Linked DNA regions of Sporomusa sphaeroides DSM 2875. Each later gene encodes a partner of the first gene's protein in a complex. Links are inferred from orthologs where the notes say so. Each region holds a gene or a part of one and is shown in the gene's direction. Other genes may lie near its edges. The genes, in order: nifU and SPSPH_RS07580.

Evidence for each region.
Region 2: the proteins of nifU (region 1) and SPSPH_RS07580 are in contact, whole or in part, in a solved structure (PDB 5XT5), measured with the Bacillus subtilis proteins. The link is inferred for Sporomusa sphaeroides DSM 2875 from one-to-one orthologs.

Annotation. Positions count from the first base shown.
Region 1 is NZ_CP146991.1:2,196,969-2,200,207, forward strand. Bases 293-3,202 are described here. They hold nifU (Fe-S cluster assembly scaffold protein NifU), read left to right. Parts: upstream 293-1,516; coding sequence 1,517-1,888; downstream 1,889-3,202. Other genes in these bases: nifS (cysteine desulfurase NifS), read left to right, coding at 293-1,492; mnmA (tRNA 2-thiouridine(34) synthase MnmA), read left to right, coding at 1,896-2,990; SPSPH_RS10190 (PRC-barrel domain-containing protein), read left to right, coding at 3,057-3,202. Outside these bases: SPSPH_RS10170 (RrF2 family transcriptional regulator), read left to right, coding at 1-279; more of nifS, read left to right, coding at 281-292; more of SPSPH_RS10190, read left to right, coding at 3,203-3,239. UniProt on the Bacillus subtilis protein: Part of the SUF-like system that mediates the biosynthesis of iron-sulfur (Fe-S) clusters. Acts as a sulfurtransferase and thus transfers sulfur from SufS to SufB.
Region 2 is NZ_CP146991.1:1,709,021-1,712,205, forward strand. What follows is about bases 1-2,856. They hold SPSPH_RS07580 (aminotransferase class V-fold PLP-dependent enzyme), read left to right. Parts: upstream 1-666; coding sequence 667-2,046; downstream 2,047-2,856. Other genes in these bases: SPSPH_RS07575 (DEAD/DEAH box helicase), read right to left, coding at 1-515; SPSPH_RS07585 (hypothetical protein), read right to left, coding at 2,136-2,546; SPSPH_RS07590 (ABC transporter ATP-binding protein), read right to left, coding at 2,847-2,856. Outside these bases: more of SPSPH_RS07590, read right to left, coding at 2,857-3,185. UniProt on the Bacillus subtilis protein: Type II cysteine desulfurase that acts as the initial step in the SUF-like Fe-S cluster assembly pathway.

The DNA of each region.
Region 1 (3,239 bases):
GGATATGTAAAAAGCGTCCGGGGAGCCCAAGGCGGTTATGCATTGACTAAAGATCCCGCAGAAATTTCGGTTGGTGATGTAATCCGCACGATGGAAGGGCCAATTGCCCCGGTTGACTGTTTGCTGGCTGATGATGCAAGCAGAACCTTCTGTGAACGGGTTGATATATGTGTGACCCGCGGTGTTTGGGCTAAGGTAAGAGACAGCATTACTTCTGTGATAGATTCAATTACACTCGCAGACTTATGCAATGAAGAAAAGGGACAAGGAGATGAGTAGCATGAAACGTATTTACTTTGACCATTCGGCCACGACTCCCGTTGACCGGGAAGTTGCTGAATTGATGCTGGAATATATGACCGACAAATTCGGCAATGCATCCAGCGTCCATGCTTTTGGCCGGGAAGCCCGCAAAGCGATGGAGGATGCCCGGGAAAAGGTGGCTGCCTTGATTAACGCTGAACCGAGGGAAATTTTCTTTACCAGCGGCGGCACAGAAGGGGATAACTTAGCCATTAAGGGTGTGGCTTATGCCAACCGCAAGAAAGGAAATCATATAATTACTACAGGTATTGAGCATCACGCTATTTTTCATACCTGCGAATACCTTGAAAAACAGGGCTTTACTGTTACCTATCTGCCGGTTGACGAAAATGCCATGATTAGCCTGGAAGACTTAAAAAATGCCATAACAGACAAGACCATACTTATTAGTGTTATGTTCGCCAATAATGAAGTTGGAACAATTCAACCAATCAAAGAAATCGGACAACTTGCACGGGAAAAGGGAATTTATTTTCATACCGATGCCGTACAGGTTGCCGGCAATTATCCTATTGATGTAAAAGAATTAAATATAGATATGCTGACCTTGTCAGGTCATAAATTCTATGCCAGCAAGGGCGTTGGTGCCCTCTATATCCGCCGTGGTGTAAGAGTTGAGGAAATTCAGCATGGTGGCGGTCATGAACGTAATATGCGGGCCGGTACCGAAAATGTACCAGGAATTGTCGGATTAGGGAAAGCAGCAGAAATCGCTAAACAGGATATGGATAAGAAGGTCGCTTATGTTACCGGCTTGCGCGACAAGCTTATTGCCGGCGTTATGGAGAAGATTCCCCATGTAAAGCTAAATGGTCATCCGGAAATGAGAATGCCGGGCAATGCTAACTTCAGCTTCCTGTTCATCGAAGGGGAGTCATTGCTCTTGAATCTTGATATGAAAGGAATTGCGGCTTCCAGTGGTTCTGCCTGCACTTCCGGTTCTTTAGATCCCTCGCATGTCCTCTTAGCTATGGGTCTAAGCCACGAAGTAGCGCATGGTTCACTTAGAGTTACACTGGGTAAGGGAAATACAGAGGCAGATGTCAACTACTTCCTGGACGTTGTACCGGAAATTGTGGAACGGCTGCGCAGCATGTCGCCGTTATATGGAAGCGCGGCTGAATTTAAGCCGTCTAATCCTTGCTCTAGTTGCCATCATCATCACTAATTGAAGGTTGAGGAGAGGATACTAATGTATAATGACAAAGTTATGGACCATTTCTCCAATCCCCGTAATGTCGGCGAAATAAAAGACGCTGCCGGTGTTGGTGAAGTGGGTAATGCCAAATGTGGCGATATTATGCGGATTTATCTGCAAGTGGAAAATGACATAATTACCGATGTTAAGTTTAAAACCTTCGGCTGTGGCGCGGCCATTGCCACCAGCAGTATGGTAACAGAGATGGTTAAAGGCAAAACCCTGGATGAAGCCTTGACAATCTCCAACCAGGCGGTGGCTGAGGCATTAGGTGGTTTGCCTCCGGCAAAAATGCACTGTTCTAATTTGGCAGCCGATGCGCTGCATGAAGCTATAAAGGACTACATTGCTAAAAAAGGAAAGTGATTTATGAATGGCTGACAAGCCCAGAGTGGTTGTAGCCATGAGCGGAGGGGTGGACAGTTCTTTAACTGCCGCCCTTCTTGTTCATCAAGGCTATGATGTAATCGGCGCGACAATGCAAATATGGGAAAAAGATCAGGGGAGTGATGATCCTGACAGTAGAGGCTGTTGTTCCCTATCAGCGGTTGATGACGCCAGACGGGTTGCCAATAAACTCGGCATTCCCTATTATGTATTAAACTTCCGGGATATGTTTCAGGAAACTGTTGTCAAGTATTTTATGGCAGAGTATTCCGCAGGCAGAACCCCTAATCCCTGTATTGCCTGCAACCGTTATGTCAAATTTGAAGGTCTGCTGACTAAAGCGCTGGCTTTGGGGGCAGAGTATGTGGCCACCGGCCATTATGCTCAGATTCGCTATGATGAAAACCGGCAGCGTTATATTCTGCAAAAGGGGGTAGACCCTGCTAAAGATCAGTCCTATGCCTTATATCACCTGAATCAGCATACTTTAAGCCATTTTTTAATGCCTTTAGGCAGTTTTACAAAAACCGAGACAAGAAAACTGGCTAAAGAGCTGGAGTTGTCGGTTGCCGATAAACCGGACAGCCAGGAAATTTGTTTTGTGCCTAATGATGACTATAAAGCTTTCCTGAAAGAACGGATACCTGAATCACTCAGACCGGGAAATATTATTGATACTACCGGCAAAGTATTAGGCAAACATCAGGGGGTGCAGCTTTATACCGTCGGGCAGCGCAAAGGTCTTGGCTTAGCGGTTGGCAAACCTTTGTATGTGGTGGCGGTTGATGCAGAGCGTAATGAAGTGATTGTCGGCTCAGATCAGGATGTTTTTGCATCCGAACTTGTTGCTGATGATCTCAATTTTATTACTATCGATAACCTGGACAAGCCACTTGTTGCCGACGCCAAAATTCGTTATAGTGCAATGCCGGCGAAAGCCACGGTAACACCAATCGGCAATGGACAAGTGCATGTAAGGTTTGCTGCGGCGCAGCGCGCCATAACGCCCGGGCAATCAGTAGTATTTTACCATGATGATATTGTTGTCGGTGGCGGCATTATTACAAAAGTAGTGAAATAGCAGTACGGATGCTATAAACAGTCTGAATTCTGGTTATACTAATACTACCATCTGCTCAGGAGGCCTATGATGCAAAAATTACGTGAAATATTTGGCCTGCCGGTGCTTATTACCGGGACCGGCACGCAGATTGGCGAGGTAAAAGAAGTAATTGTAGACTTGGAGCAGGCTGTTGTTCGTGGTATTGTCCTTGCTGGCGCTAATTGGTTTACTAACGACCAGGGTATATTGTTTGAAGATTTATCCAGG
Region 2 (3,185 bases), 490 kb from region 1 along the record:
AGTTGTGGAATATTCTTCACAACATACATCCGGTCAGTGCCAATGGTAAAATCCAGCCGACTTAGTTTTTGGTCAGGATACCAGTGAAAGCTATAGGTGGGGATAAGCTTTAACCGCGAGGCTGAGTAGGGCTTGTCCACTCGGGCTTCAAGCCCGGTATTCTGAAAAAAATCCAGCATTGCTTTGGTTGTACGCGTTATTGGGACATAGCTGGCTGTAGTGAAATAGGTATCCCAATTCTGCTGGATGGCCTTCAACACAGCGACAATATGCTTGCAAGCGCCATGATATCTGAAAAAAGCCGGACAATCGCAGTGATATTGTTCAATCTTTTGTGCCGGGGTAAATGTCACAGCTATTCTATACAGGTCGTTTCCCAGCACTTTGGCTTCAAAGGTGCTGTCAGAGGCTGAGAAGTGCAAAGTTTTGACACAGCTATTGCGATAATAGTGCAATCCTCTGGTATATGAAGCATCAATATCCGCTTCGTGCCGAATCTGTTCATCTGTTAGCATAACGACTCCTTCGGGCTATCTTTAATGGTTCAATAGTAGATAATTATTCTCTGGTCTCTGAAAATCCTGCATTGCTATTCCCCCGGCTTGACCGGTTGCATAAATTATATTGACGGCGTATTAAAAAAATAATGAAAAGTGGGGTTGAAATATGATTTACCGGAACCCAGGAAGTTATTTTCGAACCCTAGTGACCGGATGTGATACTAAAGTCACATTGGCAAATGGCCGGCAGGTTACGGCGATCAATTTTGATAATGCAGCCACCACGCCGCCGTTAAGCCCGGTAATAAAAGCAATTTCCCGGTTTGCTCCCTGGTATGCTTCGGTTCATCGGGGCAGAGGTTATAAATCGATTCTGACTTCCGAGCTTTATGACCGTGGGCGGGAAGTTGTCAGGCATTTTGTTAAGGCTGATCCAGGTGATGTCATTATTTTTACCAAAAATACCACCGAATCTATCAATATACTGGCCTATGCCCTGGCAGCAGGCGGCAAAGAGCAGGTCGTGTTATCAACAGATATGGAACATTTAGCCAATGACATGCCTTGGCGGGATAAATTCACTGTCGACTATGTAGGCTTAACCAAATCAGGCAGATTGTCATTAGAAGACCTGGAAACCAAGCTGCGGACCTATCGGGGAAAAGTAAGCCTGGTAGCTGTTACCGGTGCTTCTAATGTTACCGGCTATATCAATCCTATTCCTAAAATTGCCAGATTGGCCCATAAATACGGGGCCAGGATTTTTGTTGATGGTGCCCAATGGGTTCCGCATGCTCCGGTGAACATGAAACCGCAGCATTCGCCCGAACATATTGATTTTCTGGCTTTTTCAGCCCATAAAATGTATGCGCCGTTTGGCACCGGCGTGTTGATTGGGCCGAAGAAATGCTTTGAACAGGCTGTTCCCGTGTATCAGGGGGGAGGAGCAGTTGGCCTGGTTTCACAGCAACATATTGAGTGGGATGACCCACCGGCAAAATATGAAGCTGGCACTCCCAATATGATGGGGGTGCTGGCGCTGATTACCGCCATAGAAGCACTGTCCCGTCTGTCTATTACTGAAATCCATAATTACGAACAGGCACTTATTGAGTATGCTATCGACAGCTTGGCAGAGATTCCCGGTGTTACTTTATACAGTTGCCAGGAAAGAAGAGAGGAGCGGGTAAGCCTGATATCTTTCAGTCTGGAAGGCTTGCACCATAGTCAGGTTGCCGAACTTTTGTCCCAGGAAGCCGGAATTGCCATTCGCAGCGGCTTATTCTGCGCCCACCCCTATGTCGAAAAGCTGCTGAACTTGAATGAAGCGGAAATCAAATACTATCAAACCCATGATGATAAAAGGATACCCGGTTTAGCCCGGATTAGTTTCGGTATATATAATAACTTTGAGGAAATAGATATATTTTACACCCTATTGGCTCATGCCGCCAAGCACAGGAACCACTATGCACGCAAATATGCCTATGTATTGTCACCCGGGCGCTGCAACGGCAGTGAAAAAGATGCTTATCCCTATTGCTAGGAACAAACTAAAACCACCCGGATTCCGATTTGGTTTCAAGGTGGTTTTGGTTGTTTCCCCGTTACTTCTGACTTGTCCGTAAGTGCCGGTTATGTATGGGTTTGGGAATTTTGAGAACTTACCCATTCTTCTAATCTTTTCAAAACGTCCTGACGCGCTAACTCGCATTCCTGCCCCCGCCACTCCTGACCTGTTTCGCTGTCAAACCATAAATCTTTTTGGGAAAAGGTTCCGGTGGGATAGAATTTCTCTTTGGCGGCATCTAAGACACCGTCAAGCATACTTTGGGTAATGGATTTTCTGATCATGCGGCAACCGGCTTTTTCCGTGCAGGCAACCTCAATACCGTCTGGTCCGGTACTAAGTTCAACATGGGAGAGTAGCTTGCCCTGCTGGCTGGCAGCGGCAATCGCCTGTTTGCCATAAGCGGCGGCCTGCTCCCGCTTAATACTGTCATCATTTACGGTCACTCTGACATTGCCGATAATAAGCTTATACATGACGCACCTCCTTATGAACAGTGTATGAAGGTTTGACTGAGATAGAACAGTTTTCACCATCTATCCCTAAGTTGACTTTTGTTTTCATTTGCCTGCCGGTACTCCAGAGCTGGCTTGATGGACAGCCGCTCCTGTAGCTTAGTAGTCCACCAAGCCTAAATCCATGGTGTTCTTGTCGCGATATTTTCCGCCCAACTTCGTTGTCGTCACCTTACATATGTCCGATATGCGCGGCTCCTCCGCCTTGCTGGACGAAAAATCTCGCGCAATTCATCCTATAGCTTTAGACTTGGCAGACTACTAGGCCCGCTGCCGCAGTCTTTGGGCAGCAATCCTGCCGTCTTGAATTTCCAGCACCATGTCTACATCCCGGATGGTGTTTAAACGGTGAGCGATAATAAACGTGGTCCGGCCCTGCATAATGGTCTTCAACGCAGCCTGGATATACCCTTCTGTCCGGGTATCAATGCTGCTGGTGGCTTCATCTAATACCAAGATGGAGGGGTCGGCCAGGATAACCCGGGCAATGGCTAACAATTGCCGCTGTCCCTGACTTAAGTTACTGCCGTTTTCCGTCAGTTCGGTTTCATACCCCAGTGGGAAGCGCTCAATAAACCCGGCCGCATTGGCTTTGGCGGC